DNA from 2 places in the Variovorax sp. 05T418 genome. Region 2 is predicted to be linked to the other one. Evidence: riboswitches for the same ligand, from Rfam matches in the RefSeq annotation. Region 2 holds a riboswitch; the other holds the start of a gene.
What was found. A riboswitch is a leader RNA that binds a small molecule or an ion and turns the genes downstream of it on or off. The one in region 2 is predicted to bind glycine.

Region 1: linked by a shared signal. The riboswitch ahead of gcvT (glycine cleavage system aminomethyltransferase GcvT) and the one ahead of AC1DMS_RS08330 (D-amino acid dehydrogenase) in region 2 are both predicted to bind glycine.

The regions. Positions count from the first base shown of each region.
Region 1 covers NZ_JBFTLJ010000002.1:479,200-486,977, reverse strand. Annotated here, with positions in the region: gene AC1DMS_RS05600 (hypothetical protein) at 1-232, shown strand, start outside; gene gcvP (aminomethyl-transferring glycine dehydrogenase) at 243-3,149, opposite strand; gene gcvH (glycine cleavage system protein GcvH) at 3,202-3,573, opposite strand; gene gcvT (glycine cleavage system aminomethyltransferase GcvT) at 3,619-4,797, opposite strand; glycine riboswitch at 4,843-4,958, opposite strand; glycine riboswitch at 4,971-5,061, opposite strand; gene AC1DMS_RS05580 (hypothetical protein) at 5,093-5,641, opposite strand; gene AC1DMS_RS05575 (TRAP transporter large permease) at 5,793-7,070, opposite strand; gene AC1DMS_RS05570 (TRAP transporter small permease) at 7,067-7,561, opposite strand; gene AC1DMS_RS05565 (TRAP transporter substrate-binding protein) at 7,558-7,778, opposite strand, start outside.
Region 2 covers NZ_JBFTLJ010000003.1:501,250-509,027, forward strand. Annotated here, with positions in the region: gene AC1DMS_RS08300 (glycosyltransferase) at 1-1,081, opposite strand, end outside; gene AC1DMS_RS08305 (hypothetical protein) at 1,193-1,420, shown strand; gene rfbC (dTDP-4-dehydrorhamnose 3,5-epimerase) at 1,413-1,961, opposite strand; gene rfbA (glucose-1-phosphate thymidylyltransferase RfbA) at 1,958-2,857, opposite strand; gene rfbD (dTDP-4-dehydrorhamnose reductase) at 2,898-3,788, opposite strand; gene rfbB (dTDP-glucose 4,6-dehydratase) at 3,785-4,867, opposite strand; glycine riboswitch at 5,095-5,201, shown strand; gene AC1DMS_RS08330 (D-amino acid dehydrogenase) at 5,292-6,593, shown strand; gene AC1DMS_RS08335 (FIST signal transduction protein) at 6,620-7,778, opposite strand, start outside.

The DNA.
Region 1 (7,778 bases), on a different contig from region 2:
CGACCTCTACCAGAGTGCCACCGATCCCGAGAAATTCCTGGCGCTTCCCGCGGGCACCGACCCCGCCGAACTCATGGGACCGATGACCTTCGACCGCGATTTCGCGCATGTCAGGTGCTACAAGGAAGGCTTCGAATTCGATCCGTCCCAAAGCTACGCGGGCGTCAACGCCGCGAAGATCGCGGCGGACATCCTCACCGTGAAATGGGCGATGTACCGCCGCGAAGCCTGAGCGGCCTTTTTCAGGCCTCTTCGGCTTCCTTGTAGTCGCCCACGGGCACGCAGCTGCAGAACAGGTTGCGGTCGCCATACACGTTGTCGACGCGGCCGATCGGCGGCCAGTACTTGGCCTGCTTGAGCGCGGCCAGCGGAAACGCCCCCAGTTCGCGCGAATAGGGGTGCGGCCATTCCGCCGCCATCAGGCTGGCCGCGGTGTGCGGCGCATGCTTGAGCGGGTTGTCGTCCTTCGGCCAGACGCCTTCCTCGACGCGGCGGATCTCGCCGCGGATCGCGATCATCGCGTCGATGAAGCGGTCGAGCTCGGCCAGCGGCTCGCTCTCGGTGGGTTCCACCATCAGCGTGCCGGGCACCGGGAAGCTCAGCGTGGGCGCATGGAAGCCGTAGTCGATCAGCCGCTTGGCCACGTCTTCGGCGGTGACACCGCTGCTGTCCTTGAGCGGGCGCAGGTCGAGGATGCACTCATGCGCGACGTGGCCGTTGGGGCTCGCGTACAGCGTGGGGTAGTGGTCCTTGAGGCGCGCGCTGATGTAGTTGGCGCTCAGGATCGCGGTTTCAGTGGCCGCCTGCAGGCCCTTGGCGCCCATCATGCGGCAGTACATCCAGCTGATCGGCAGCACGGCCGCATTGCCGAGCGGCGCGGCCGAGACGGCGCCGACGCCGTTGGACGCCACGCCGGCCGTCGCATGGCCCGGCAGGTAGGGCACGAGGTCTTCGACCACGCACACCGGGCCCACGCCCGGGCCGCCGCCGCCGTGCGGAATGCAGAAAGTCTTGTGCAGGTTCAGGTGGCTGACGTCGCCGCCGAACTCGCCCGGCGCGGCCACGCCGACCAGCGCATTCATGTTGGCGCCGTCCACGTACACGCGGCCGCCGTGCTCATGCACCAGTTCGCAGAGCTCCTTCACGCGGGTTTCGAACACGCCGTGCGTGCTCGGGTAGGTGATCATCACGGCCGCGAGCTTGTCGCTGTGCTTCTCGCAGGCGCGCCTGAGGTCGTCCATGTCGACGTTGCCCTGCGCGTCGCAGGCCGTCACCACCACCTGCAGGCCCACCATCTGTGCGCTCGCGGGGTTGGTGCCGTGCGCCGACGAGGGAATGAGGCAGATGTTGCGGTGCCCCTGGCCGTTGGCCTCGTGGAAGGAGCGGATGGCCAGCAGGCCGGCGTACTCGCCCTGCGAGCCCGCGTTGGGCTGCAGGCTGATGCCCGCGTAGCCGGTGGCTTCGCAGAGCCAGGCGCGCAGCTGCGCGTCGAGCTGGGCATAGCCCACCAGCTGCTCGGCCGGCGCAAAGGGATGGATGTTCGCGAACTCGGGCCAGGTGATCGGGATCATCTCGCTGGTCGCGTTGAGCTTCATGGTGCAGCTGCCGAGCGGGATCATGCTGCGGTCGAGCGCCAGGTCCTTGTCCGACAGGCTGCGGATGTAGCGCAGCATCGCGGTTTCGCTCTTGTGGGTGTTGAACACCGGGTGCGTGAGAAAGGCGCTGGTGCGGCGCAGGTCCTCGGGCAGGCGCGGCACAGCGTTGGCCAGGTCGTCGAAGCGCGGCATCGGCGTGCCGGCGGGCACGAACAGCGCCCAGAGCGTTTCGATGTCGGCGCGCGTGGTGGTCTCGTCCAGCGAGATGCCCAGGTGCTGCTGCAGCCGCTGGCGCAGGTTGACGCCCGCGGCCTGGGCGCGTTCGATGATCTTGGGCGTGTCGTCGCCGGTGCGGATGGTCAGCGAATCGAAGGCGGTGCCGTTGACTGGCTCGCGGCCCATCTGCGCGAGGCCCTGCGCGAGGATGGCCGTGAGCGCAGCCACGCGCTGCGCAATGCGCGTGAGGCCGTCGGGGCCGTGGTACACGGCATACATGCTGGCCACCACGGCCGGCAGCACCTGCGCGGTGCAGATGTTGGAAGTGGCCTTCTCGCGGCGGATGTGCTGCTCGCGCGTCTGCAGCGCAAGGCGGTAGGCGGGCTGGCCGTGGGTGTCGACGCTCACGCCTACCAGGCGGCCCGGCAGCGAGCGCTTGAACTCGTCGCGGCAGGCCAGGTAGGCCGCGTGCGGGCCGCCGTTGCACATCGGCATGCCGAAGCGCTGCGTGGTGCCGCAGACGATGTCGGCGTCCCATTCGCCCGGCGGCGCGAGCAAAGTGAGCGCGAGCAGGTCGGCAGCCACGCAGAAGGCGGCGTCGCACTGGTGCGCATGGCCCGCGAGCGGACGCAGGTCGTGCACGTGGCCGGTGGTGGCGGGGTACTGCGCGAGCACGCCGAAGAATTCGCCGCTCACCATCAGGTGCGGCAGCGTCTCGGACACGGTGCTCACCTTCACCTCGATGCCCAGCGGCGCGGCGCGCGTCCTGATGACCTCGATGGTCTGCGGATGGCAGTCGCCCGACACCAGGAACACGTTGCTCTTGCTTTTCACGCTGCGCTTGGCGAGCGTCATCGCCTCGGCGGCCGCAGTGGCTTCGTCGAGCATCGAGGCATTGGCGATGGCCATGCCCGTGAGGTCGCACACCATGGTCTGGAAGTTGAGCAGGGCTTCCATGCGGCCTTGCGAAATCTCGGCCTGGTAGGGCGTGTAGGCCGTGTACCAGGCGGGGTTCTCGAGCACGTTGCGCAGGATGACGCCCGGCGTGTGCGTGCCGTAGTAGCCCTGGCCGATGAAGCTCCTGAAGACCTTGTTCTTTGCCGCGATCGCCTTGAGCTCGGCCAGTGCATCGGCCTCGGTGGCGGGCGCCGGCAGCCGCATCGGCTTGGCGCGGCGGATGGCCGCGGGCACGATGCCGTCGATGAGCTCGGCGCGCGTTTCCGAACCGATCACCGGCAGCATGCGCGCCTCGTCCGCCGCATCGATGCCAATGTGGCGGGCGAGAAACTCTTCGGCGTTCTCCAGTTGTTGCAAAGAGGGAAGGGCGGGAATCGGCATGGCGGGTGAAGGCTCGGGAATGAGGAAAAAGGCGGCTTGCGAACTCGGCGGATCAGGACTCGGCAGCGAACTTGTCGTAGCTGGCGGCGTCGAGCAGCGCGTCGAGCTGCGCGGGTTCGCTGAGCTTGACCTTGAAGAACCAGCCGGCGGCCAGCGGATCGGTGTTGGCGAGCGAGGGATCGGCGCGCAGGGCTTCGTTCACTTCGGTGATCTCGCCCGACACGGGCATGAACACATCGGCTGCGGCCTTGACCGATTCGACGACACCGGCCACCTCGCCCTGGGCAAAGGTCTTGCCGACTTCGGGCAGGTCGACAAAGACCACGTCGCCGAGCGCGTCCTGCGCATGCACGGTGATGCCGACAGTGGCTGCACTGCCTTCGGCCGAGACCCATTCGTGGTCCTTGGTGTACTTGATGCTCATGGTGGAAAACTCCTCGTGGAAAAAAGATGATCGGGGGCGCAGCGCCTAGCCGCGGTAGTAGCGGGTGGGCACGAAAGGCAGCGTCGAGACTTCCATCGGCACCGGCTTGCCGCGCACGATGGCCTGCACGCGCGTGCCGGGCTCGGAATACGCGGTGGCCACGTAGCCCATGGCGATCGGTCGGTCGGCCGTCGGACCGAGCAGGCCGCTCGTGACAAAGCCGATGTCCTTGCCCTCGAAGGACTGCAGCACCGTGCCGTCGCGCACCGGAATGCGTTCCAGCGCCACGAGGCCGACGCGCTTGCGCTTGAGCGTGTCGTGGTCGGTGTGGCCCGCGGCGCCGGCCGTGGCGGCGGCGAGCTGGGCCAGCACCCGGGCCGCGCCCGGAAAGCCGCCTTCGCGCGCGCCGCCGGTGCGGCGCACCTTCTGGATCGCCCAGTTGAGCGAGGCCTCGACCGGCGTGGTGGTGGTGTCGATGTCGTTGCCGTAGAGGCACAGCCCCGCTTCCAGCCGCAGCGAATTGCGCGCGCCCAGGCCGATGGGCTCGACCTCGGGCTGCGCCAGCAGCAGGCGGGCCAGCGCCTCGGCATTCTGGCCGGCCACCGAGATCTCGAAGCCGTCTTCGCCGGTGTAGCCGCTGCGCGTGGCAAAGGCCGGAATGCCGCCGATCTGCACCGCGCCGCCGGTCATGAACACGAAGCGCTCGATGCCGGGCGACAGCCGCGCCAGCACCGCGGCCGCCTGCGGCCCCTGCAATGCGAGCAGCGCGTGGTCGGGCATGGGCTGCACATCGCAGCGTGCGCCGATCTTCTGCCGGATGTGGGCGATGTCCGCCACCTTGCAGGCGCCGTTGACGATCACGAAGATCGAGCCGTGGCCTTCGTTGAAGAACATCAGGTCGTCGAGGATGCCGCCCTCGTCGTTCAGCAGCAGCCCGTAGCGCTGCTTGCCGGGCGCAAGGTCGATCACGTCGACCGGCATCAGCGTTTCGAAGGCGGCCGCGGCGTCCGGGCCGACCAGGCGCAGCTGGCCCATGTGCGAGATGTCGAACAGGCCGGCGGCGTTGCGCGTGTGCCTGTGCTCGGCCATGAGGCCGGCGGGGTACTGCACCGGCATCGAATAGCCCGCAAAGGGCACCATGCGGGCACCGAGCTCCACGTGCAGGCCGTACAGCGGGGTCTTCAGGAGTTGTTCGGCGGAAGAGGAATCGGAGGAAGCGGCCACGGGGCACTCCAAAGGGGCAGACGAATTCCATGGCGCGAGCCATGGGCCACCCCTGCTGTCCGCTTTACCTGAGAGATTCGCCCCACGATCGGGGTTTGCTCCTTCGGTGGGCCGGCGCATCGCGTCGATGCAAGCAACAGCCTCTCTCCAGCAAGGAAGCGCCGGCATGCGCCAACGCTGTGTCAGTCCTTTTGCCTGAGCGTTCGGGAAACCCCTGCGCCTTCGGCGGCCCCGGCTGGCGGGGCTCTCTCCTGACCATGGGAGTGTAGTGGATCGCGGGCGGCCGGTCTGCGGCTCAGTGCACGGTCTCGGCCGGCGGCAGCAGCCGGTCGATGCGCTCGCGCAGCGATTCGGCCCGCTCGGCGCCGGCGGTTTTCTCGACCTCGGTGAGCATCAGCGCGGCGATGGTCAGCATCGCGCCGCGGTCGCGCGCCTCGCGCAGGGCATCGCGCATCTGCAGCGCGAACTTGGGGTCGCGCCGCACGAACATGCGCTCGCAGATGTCGAACAGGAACATGCGCGTGGTGGCCAGCGAGCGCTTGCCGTCGAAGTTGTCGGCCGAGGCGGCGAGTTGGATCGGGTCGGCCGCGGGTACCGGGGCGGGCGGCTGGGCCACGGCCTGCGCCGCCGCGGCAGCCACCGGCTGCGCGTCCTGCAGATAGCCCTGGCGCATCAGCGCCTGGATCGCCTGCTCGGCTTCGGTGCGGCTGGCGAACAGCGGGCTGAAATCGGTCAGCGAACGCCGGCCGTCGGCCATCAGCAGCAAGGCGCGTTCGCGCTGGCTCAACGTGCGCTGGCGGCCCTGGAGTTCGTCGCGTGCCTTGTCGGTCTTGGTGGGAAACATGGCGCCACAGCTTTTGGGGATCGAGGGCTGAAGCATCGTTGCAAGCGGTGACATCTTCATGAAACGTTTGCCTTACAGCGCCCCGGCAGCGCAAAAAAAAGCAGCCTGCGAACAGGCTGCCGTTTCTTCCTTGTTTTTCGCGCCGTTTCAGCTACTTGGCATACACCAGGTCGCGCAGCGCCAGCGATATCCACGGCACGTAGGTGATCACCAGCAGGCAGGCCAGGATCACGAGCACGAACGGCACCAGGTACTTCACGATCCGGTCCAGCGAGATGCGCGCCACCGTGCAGGCCGCGAACAGGTTCACGCCGAAGGGCGGGGTGATCATGCCCAGGGCGAGGTTCACCACCATGATGAGCCCGAAGTGCACCGGGTCGATGCCGAAGTGCACCGCCACCGGCGCAAGGATGGGCGCGAGCACGATGATGGCCGCGCTGGTCTCGATGAACATGCCGATGATGAACAGCGCCGCGTTCACGCCCAGAAGGAACATCGCGGGCGACTTCAGCACTTCCTGCAGCCAGTGGCCGATGGCGTCGGGCACCCCCGCGCGCGTGATCAGGAACGCGAACAGGCCCGCGTTGGCGATGATGAACATGATCACCGCCGACGACAGCACCGACTTGCGCAGGATCACGTACAGGTCCTTGGGCTTGATCTCGCGGTAGATCACCACGCCCACCACCAGCGCATAGAACACCGCCACGGCCGAGGCTTCGGTCGGCGTGAAGATGCCGCCGTAGATGCCGCCCAGGATGATGACGGGCATCAGCAGCGCCCAGCCGGCCTGCCACAGCGCCTTGCCAAACGGCATGCGGCCGTCGCCGTCGTTCTTGCCCCAGCCCTTCCACTTGCAGAAGGCCCAGACGAACAGCATGAGCGCCAGGCTGATGAGAATGCCGGGGCCGAAGCCCGCGATGAACAGCTCGCCGATCGACACCTCGGCGCTCACGCCGTACAGGATCATCGGGATCGAGGGCGGGATGATCACGCCGAGTTCGGCGCTCGTGGCCTGCAACGCGGCCGCGTAGGCCGTGGGATAGCCGTGCTTGATGAGCGCCGGAATCAGGATCGCGCCAATGGCAAAGGTGGTGGCCACCGACGAGCCCGACACCGCCGCAAAGATCATGCAGGTGAGCACGCAGGTCATCGGCAGGCCGCCCTGCACGCCGCCCACGATGCTCTTGGCAAACTCGACCAGCCGCCGCGAGATGCCGCCCGTTTCCATCAGGTTGCCGGCCAGGATGAAGAACGGAATGGCCGCCAGCGGAAACTTGTTGATCGAATTGAACATCTCCTTGACGGAGATCAGCATGTTGGCATTGGCCACCTGGATGCCCAGGATCGAGGCGAGCCCGATGGAAACCGCAACAGAAACCGACAGTGCAAAACACAGCACCATCGTTGCAACCATGACTGGTGTCATTGCGCAGTCTCCAGCTCAAGCCGCTTGGGATCGAGAAAATTCCCAACGATGCCGAACAGGCAGAAGACGGAACCGACCGGCAGCGCCAGGTACGACCACATCATCGACAGGCTTTCGAGGCCGGCCATCGACTGCACGCGGCCGCGCATCGCGTAGTCCCAGCCCCACCAGAGAATGACCAGCATCAGGATGAGCGCGGCAATGCTCACCACGGCGTCGAGCACGCGCTTGACGCGCGGCGGGCTCCAGCGGTAGAGCACGTCCACGCTCACCATGGCACCCTGGCGAAACGCCATCGGAATGCCCAGGAACACCATCCAGATCAGGCTCACGCGGATCAGGATCTCGCTCCACTCCGCGGGCTGCTCGAGCACGAAGCGCGTCACGATCTGGAACACGCCCAGTGCCGATGCAATGACCAGCATCAGGCAGGCGGCCAGCATCGAGGCGCCGGTGGTCCAGCGCTCGATGCCAAGGAATTTTTCTTTCACTTGTAGTCGCGGATCTTGTCGAGGTTGGCCTTGCCGAAGTCCTTCTCGAACTGCGCATTCACCGGTGCGAGCGCGGCCACGAACTTGGCCTTGTCGACGTTCTCGATCACGGTCATGCCCTTGGCGCGCAGGTCGGCCACGCCCTTGGCGTCGTCCTCGTCCACGCGGGCGCGGTTGGCCTTGGTGCCTTCCTTGGCGGCGTCCAGGAAGGCCTGCT
Region 2 (7,778 bases):
TTTCCTCGACCTGCACCTGGCGCTGCCGCAACGCGCTTTCGAGTGCGCTTGTGTGCGCACGAAGTGTTTGAAGCGACTCGACGAGTTGCTGGGCCTCCCGCGCCCTCTCGCTCAACTTCGCCCTGATCTGGTGAATGTGGTTCTGCGCAACATTCGACCGGATATCTGCGTAGAGAGCCGCCCTCTGGGCGTCGCGCAGTTCTTCGGAGCGTGACGCCAGATCTGTTTGAAGGTCTCGCGTCGAAGCACGAAGTGCCGCGAGTTCATCCTCAGGCAGGGGCTTGACCCTTGACCAAGCGTTATCCGATTGATTGGATTGCCGCGAAGCAGTGCCGTGCAATGCCAACGGACCTGCATCAACAATTGTTTCCTTCCCCGCAATCACGCGCGTACCGAGTCGGTTGTCGGCAGCTGCCTTCTTGCGAATCACGCAGACCGAGTTCAGGAACTCTATCGCATGGATATGCCCGAGCAACTCCTCGTCGAATGCCACACCATACCTTCTGGTGAAGGATTCGAGCAGTGCGGTCCGCGTATCGGGAACGCCCCAGTGCTCGTGGTTGATGACGTCGGCAAGGCGCTTGAAGAATGCCATCGAGGACGCAGGATCGAACAATCCGCCCTCGAACTCGGCCCAATAGGAGCAATGCAGGTCCTCAACGACGAACATGCCTCCGTCCTCAAGACGCGGAAAATAGCGAGCAAAAGAACGGATGATGTCGCCGGATCGGTGCGAGCCGTCGTCAATGACGAGGTCGAACTTCGGCGAATGCGCGGCGATAGCCTCCTCCACTTCATTGGTGTTGGCATCTCCTACGACGACACCGATACGCGGATCACCGTAAATGAGCTGCCGGCACGCCTCGTTGATGTCACACCCGACAATTTTCGTAGCTCTAGGGAAAAATTCGGACCAGATCTCCAGAGATCCGCCGTTCTGGATGCCAATTTCCAGAACCCGCAGGGACTGGTCGACAAGTTCGAAAAACAGCCGCTCATAGATCGAAATGTAGATCGACCATTTGTCCGAAAGCTTGCCTTGGTGCCTGGAATAGAGTGTTGCGAGTGTGCTGCGTGCCATATAGTTGTTTTGTTGATGCGCCGCTCAGCCGAAGCGTCGCTCGAAAAAAGACGTATGGATGGGAATGGGCGTCGCAGAAACGAACTCCCTCGGATTGCTTGCAAGAATCAGGTGGACAAAGCCCGCAATGACTTTCATACGCTTCTAGTCGACCATGGCGAGCAAGTTCAGCGCCAGGACTTCGGCGCTGCCGACAAGCAGGCCCGCAGCAAGAGACGAGCGCCCAGCACTCAATCGGGCTACAGGCCGATAGCGCCGGCTGTTCGCAAATATGAATATCTTTTGAAGCAGCAGCTCGACTCGGGCAATACCTATCCGACCTATCCGAGCCTCAACTGAATACTTCTGCACTGGCAAAGTCGGCGCCAGCTTCGTCTTTGGCCGATAACTGGGGCGCCATGCCGATGGCTGGCCATTGGATATTCAAGGCGGCATCATTCCAGACAATGCTGCGCTCATGCGCCGGCGCATAGTAATCAGTGGTCTTGTACAAGAACTCCGCCGTCTCGCTCAGCACCAGAAACCCGTGCGCAAACCCCTCAGGCACCCACAACTGCCTATGGTTGTCCTCGCTGAGCTCCACCCCCACCCATTTGCCAAAGCTTGGCGACGACCTGCGGATGTCCACCGCCACATCGAACACCGCGCCGCGCACCACGCGCACCAGCTTGCCCTGCGGCTGCTGGATCTGGTAGTGCAGCCCGCGCAGCACGCCCTTGGCCGAGCGCGAATGGTTGTCCTGCACGAACTCGACGTGCCGGCCGACCGCCTCATCGAACGCCTTGCCGTTGAAGCTCTCATAGAAAAAGCCGCGCGCATCGCCGAAGACCTTCGGCTCGATGACCAGCACTTCAGGAATCGCGGTAGGTGTTGCCTTCACGAGCGCACCTCCTCCGCCAGCAAATGGTTCAGATATTTGCCGTAGCCGTTCTTTTGCAGCGGCACGGCAAGCTTTGCCAATTGCTCGCGATCGATGAATCCATTGCGCCACGCAATCTCTTCAGGACACGCAATCTTGAGCCCTTGCCGATGCTCCAGGGTCTGGATGAACTGCGCGGCCTCCAGCAGGCTCTCGTGCGTGCCGGTATCCAGCCAGGCATAGCCGCGCTGCATGATCTGCACGTTGAGCTGGTCCAGGTCGAGGTAGGCTTGGTTGACCGCCGTGATCTCCAGTTCGCCGCGCGCGCTGGGCTTCACGGCCTTGGCGATCTCGACCACCTGGTTGTCATAGAAGTACAGGCCCGTCACGGCATAGCTGCTCTTGGGCTTGACCGGCTTCTCCTCGATGCTGCTGGCCTTGCCCTTGGCATCGAAGGCCACCACGCCGTAGCGCTCGGGGTCATGCACGTGGTAGGCGAAGACGGTGGCGCCGGAGGGCTTCGAATCGGCATCGGCCAAGAGGTGCGCGAAGTCATGGCCGTAGAAGATGTTGTCGCCCAGCACCAGCGCGCTCGGCGAATTGCCTACGAATTTGTCGCCGATGATGAAGGCCTGCGCGAGGCCATCGGGGCTGGGCTGCACCGCGTACTGCAGGTTGATGCCCCACTGGCTGCCATCGCCCAGCAGCTGCTGGAAGCGCGGCGTGTCCTGCGGCGTGCTGATGATCAGGATGTCGCGCATGCCGCCGAGCATGAGCGTGCTGAGCGGGTAGTAGATCATCGGCTTGTCGTACACCGGCAGCAGCTGCTTGCTGAGCGCGAGCGTGGCGGGGTGCAGCCGGGTGCCGGAGCCGCCGGCCAGGATGATGCCTTTGCGTTGCGTGGTCTTCGTGGTCATTGTGTTGTGTTCTCCGCTTCTTGCTTGCTTGCTTCGCTTGTCAAAGGGTCTCGCGCAGCATGCGGGCCACGCCCTGCTGCCAGTGCGGCAGCACCAGGCCGAAGGTGGTCTGCAGCTTGCGCGTGTCCAGGCGCGAGTTGGCGGGGCGCGTCGCGGGCGTGGGGAAGGCGCTGGTGGGCACGGGGTCGACGGCTTCGGGTCCGGCCTTGAGTTCGACGCCGGCCGCCTTGGCCTGCTCGATCACGAAGCGCGCATAACCGTGCCAGGTGGTCTCGCCGCCGGCCACCGCGTGATACAGGCCGGCCTTGGCCGGGTCCTGCAGCGTGGCGCGGATGGCATGCGCCGTGACGTCGGCCAGCAGCTCGGCACCGGTGGGCGCGCCGAACTGGTCGTTGATGACGGTCAGGCGATCGCGCTCCTCGGCGATGCGCAGCATGGTCTTGGCAAAGTTGCCGCCGCGCGCGGCATAGACCCAGCTGGTGCGGAAGATCAGGTGCTTCGCGCAGTGCCTGGCCACCAGTTGTTCGCCTTCGAGCTTGGTGCGGCCGTACACGCTGAGGGGGCCGGTGGCGTCGTCTTCTTTCCAGGGCGTGCTGCCGCTGCCGTCGAAGACGTAGTCGGTGGAGTAGTGCACCATGAGCGCGCCGATCTGCTGCGCGGCCTCGGCCACCACGCCGGGCGAGGTGGCGTTGAGCTTGCGCGCGAACTCGGGCTCGCTCTCGGCCTTGTCGACGGCGGTGTGGGCCGCGGCATTGACGATAACGTCGGGGCGCACCTTGAGTACGGTGTCGGCCAGTTGCTCGGGGCGGCTGAAGTCGGCGTTGAAGTCTGTGCTGTCGAAGTCGAGCGCAACCAGCTCGCCCAGCGGCGCGAGGCTGCGTTGCAGCTCCCAGCCGACCTGGCCGCCCTTGCCCAGCAGCAGCAGCTTCATGCCGCAGCCTTGGCCGCGGGGGCGGCGTCGTATTGCTTCTCGACCCATTCGCGGTAAGCGCCGCTTTGCACGTTGCGCACCCATTCGCCATGGGCCAGGTACCACTCGACGGTCTTGCGGATGCCGCTGTCGAAGGTTTCGGCGGGCTTCCAGCCGAGTTCGCGCTCGAGCTTGCGCGCATCGATGGCGTAGCGCCGGTCGTGGCCGGGGCGGTCGGTGACGTAGCTGATCTGCTCTTTGTAGGGCTTGCCGTCGGCGCGCGGGCGCAGTTCGTCGAGCAGCGCGCAGACGGTGTTGACGATCTCGATGTTGGGCTTCTCGTTCCAGCCGCCGACGTTGTAGGTCTCGCCGAGCCGGCCGGCTTCGAGCACGCGGCGGATGGCGCTGCAGTGGTCCTTCACGTAGAGCCAGTCGCGCACCTGCATGCCGTCGCCATACACGGGCAGCGGCTTGCCGGCCAGGGCGTTGACGATCATCAGCGGGATGAGCTTCTCGGGGAAGTGGAAGGGCCCGTAGTTGTTGGAGCAGTTGGTGGTGACGACCGGCAGGCCGTAGGTGTGGTGCCAGGCGCGCACGAGGTGGTCGCTCGCGGCCTTGCTGGCCGAGTAGGGGCTGTTGGGCTCGTACTTGTTTTCTTCGGTGAAGGCGGGGTCGGTCTTGGAGAGCGAGCCGTAGACCTCGTCGGTCGACACGTGCAGGAAGCGGAAGGCGGCTTTCTGCTCGGCCGGCAGCGCGCTCCAGTGGCCGCGCACGGACTCGAGCAGGCGGAAGGTGCCCAGCACGTTGGTCTGCACGAAGTCCTCGGGGCCGTGAATGGAGCGATCGACGTGCGATTCCGCAGCAAAGTTCACGATGGCGCGCGGTTTGTGCTCGGCCAGGAGGCGGTCGACCAGCGCGCTGTCGCCGATGTCGCCCTGCACGAAGATGTGCCGCGGGTCGCCCTTGAGAGACGCGAGCGTCTCGAGGTTGCCGGCATAGGTCAGCTTGTCGAGGTTCACGACAGGCTCGTCGCTCTGCGCCAGCCAGTCGAGTACGAAGTTGGCGCCGATAAAGCCCGCGCCGCCGGTTACCAGGATCATGAGTCTCCCCGAAGTTTCGAATCAATGACAATTATCCCATTGGTCCGAATTGTCAAAATTCATGGTTGGCGGCTTTGCGGTCCCCGCCTACAATCGTTTCACTGCAGGAGAGCGAGTAGTACCTATTACTACTTCACCGAAGGCGCAAACTCCCATAAACGCTCAGGTTGGCCCACAGATTCCTTGAAGTTCTTTCAAAGAGTTGCGTGGCACGTACTGCATCAACTGACAAGCCGTCTGGAGAGCCATCACCTCGCGTGATGCACCGAAGGAGCAAACCCGTTGCAAGGTGCAACAGGTGAATCTCTCAGGTACCAAGGACAGGGGGAGCGGCAACTTGGACGGCGTTCGTCCGGTTGCTTGCTATTGAATCAGTAGCACACCAAGTCCGCCGTTCAAGTGCCAATCTTCAAAGGTACTTGAAATGCGTGTGATCGTTCTTGGCGCCGGCCTGCTCGGCGTGACTTCTGCTTACTACCTCCAGCAACTCGGCCACGAGGTGACCGTGATCGACCGGCAGGCCACGCCGGCCGCCGAAACCAGCTTTGCCAACGGCGGGCAGATCTCCGTCAGCCATGCCGAACCCTGGGCCAACCCGAGCGCGCCGCTCAAGGTGCTGCAATGGCTCGGCAAGGAAGACGCTCCGCTGCTCTTTCGCATCCGCGCCGACATGCGCCAATGGCTCTGGGGCCTGCAGTTCCTGCGCGAATGCACGCCGGCGCGCACCCGGCACAACATCGAGCAGATCGTGCGCCTGGGCACCTACAGCCGCGAGGTGCTGCAGCAGCTGCGTGCCGACGCCGGCCTCCAATACGACCAGCGCACGCAGGGCATCCTGCACTTCTATACGACGCAGAAGGAGTTCGACGGCGCCCTCCAGCCCGCCGAGCAGATGCGCGCATTGGGTTGCGAACGCCAGGTGATCTCGGCCGACGAAGCCGTGAAGATCGAGCCCGCCCTCGCCCACATCCGCCCGAAGCTGGCGGGTGCCACCTACACGGCGGAGGACGAGTCCGGCGACGCGAATCTTTTTGCACGCGAGCTGGCAAAGCGCGCGGCCGCAGCGGGCGTGAAGTTCCTCATGAGCCACACGGTGACCGCGCTGCGTGAGGCCGGCGGCCGCATCGATCATGTCGAAGCCACCGACAGCGAAGGCCGCTTCCAGCGCATCCGCGGCGACGCCTTCGTGCTCGCGATGGGTTCGCTGAGCCCGATCGTTGCCGCGCCGCTGGGCATTCGGCTGCCGATCTATCCGGCCAAGGGCTACTCGGTGACGCTGCCGGTGAAGGACGCCTCCAGGGCGCACCAGGTCTCGCTGACCGACGACGAGTTCAAGCTCGTGTTCTCGCGCTACACCTCGGCTTCCGGCGACCGCCTGCGCATTGCCGGCACGGCCGAGCTCAACGGCTACGACCGCGACCTGAACCGCGTGCGCTGCGAGGCGATCGTGCGGCGCGTCGAGGAGCTCTTTCCGGGTGCCGGCGACACCACGCAGGCCCAGTTCTGGACCGGCCTGCGCCCCGCGACGCCAAGCAACGTGCCGCTGATCGGCAAGACGAAACTGCCGAACCTGTTCCTCAACACCGGCCACGGCACGCTCGGCTGGACGCATGCCTGCGGCTCGGGCAAGTCGATTGCGCGCATCGTGAGCGGACTCGCGCCCGAGGTCGACTTTGCGTTCACCGGCATGCCTGCGCCGGCAGCGCGCGTGCTGCAGCCGGCCTGAATGCCGGCAGGCAGGGCGAGGGAGACTCAGTCCTTGCTGGTGAACACCGTCAGCACGCCGGTGTAGCCGTACAGGTGGTGGCGCGCGATCTCGCCTGCGGCGAAGAAGCCGACCAGCGGCACGTCGCCCAGCGCATGCCGCACGATCTGCAGCTCGGCGCCCGGCGCGCCGAAATGCGGCCCGCCGCGTCCCGAGCAGCTCACGTACACCGCGCCCGCGATGCGGCGCGCCGGATGCGGCGCCGCTTCGGCCTCCCCGGCCGCGACGGCGCGTGCGGTGGCCAGCGTCTGCTCCTCGGGCTCGAGTTCCTCCCGGATTTCCGCGCAGATGCGCATCAGGTCGGCGCGCGCGGCCTGCGCATTGCGGCGGCAGAAGGTCAGGCGCATGCCCGCCTCGGCCACGTCGGCAATCGCGATGCCGCGGCGCGTGGGGTCCAGGCCGATGATGTGGCGCACCAGCACATCGGCGCCCAGGTCGCCCGTGCGGCGAATGCCGTCGCTGCCCGCGTCGGCAAGGCCCACCAGCGTGGCGCGCACGGCGTCGATGGCTTCCTGCGGCCGCTCGAGCGACACCTGCAGGTCGGCCAGCAGCACGTCGAGCGCGGGTTCGCCGTCGAGCTTGAGCAGCAGGTTGCCATCGGCCTCGGTGATCTCGCGCTCGCGCCCCGCGCCCGAGCGCAGCGGCTGGCAGCCCTGGGTGACTCGCGACACCAGCCGCACGCCCTCGCCGAACACCACGCCCGACAGGCCGCCCGAGAACACGCCGCCCGCGGCGCCGTGCCCGCGGATGTTGCCGTTGCCGCCCACCGCGAACTGCAGCGCGCCGCCGCGGCCCGACGAGAGCCCGCCGAACAGGTAGCCGGTGTCGGTGCGGCCCGCCATCTCGCCGATGAGTTCGGTCAGGTCGGGCGTGGCGGGGTCCGCGTGCACCAGCGCCGTGTGGGCCTCGAAGCCGCTCATTTCCGAATTGCCCAGCGGCGCCACGCCGGAGAACACGCGGTACTGGTCGCTGGGCAGCGCGCAGAGCATCAGGCTGAGGCCAGGCTCGTCGAAATATTCGGCGTTGTTGGCCGAGACGCCGATGCCGACCGTGCCCGACCAGTCGGTGACCTCGGGCAGTTCGGCGCTCAGGTGGTCGAGGATGTCCTGCGCGTCCGCCGCGTAATGGTCGGTGATGTAGAGCAGC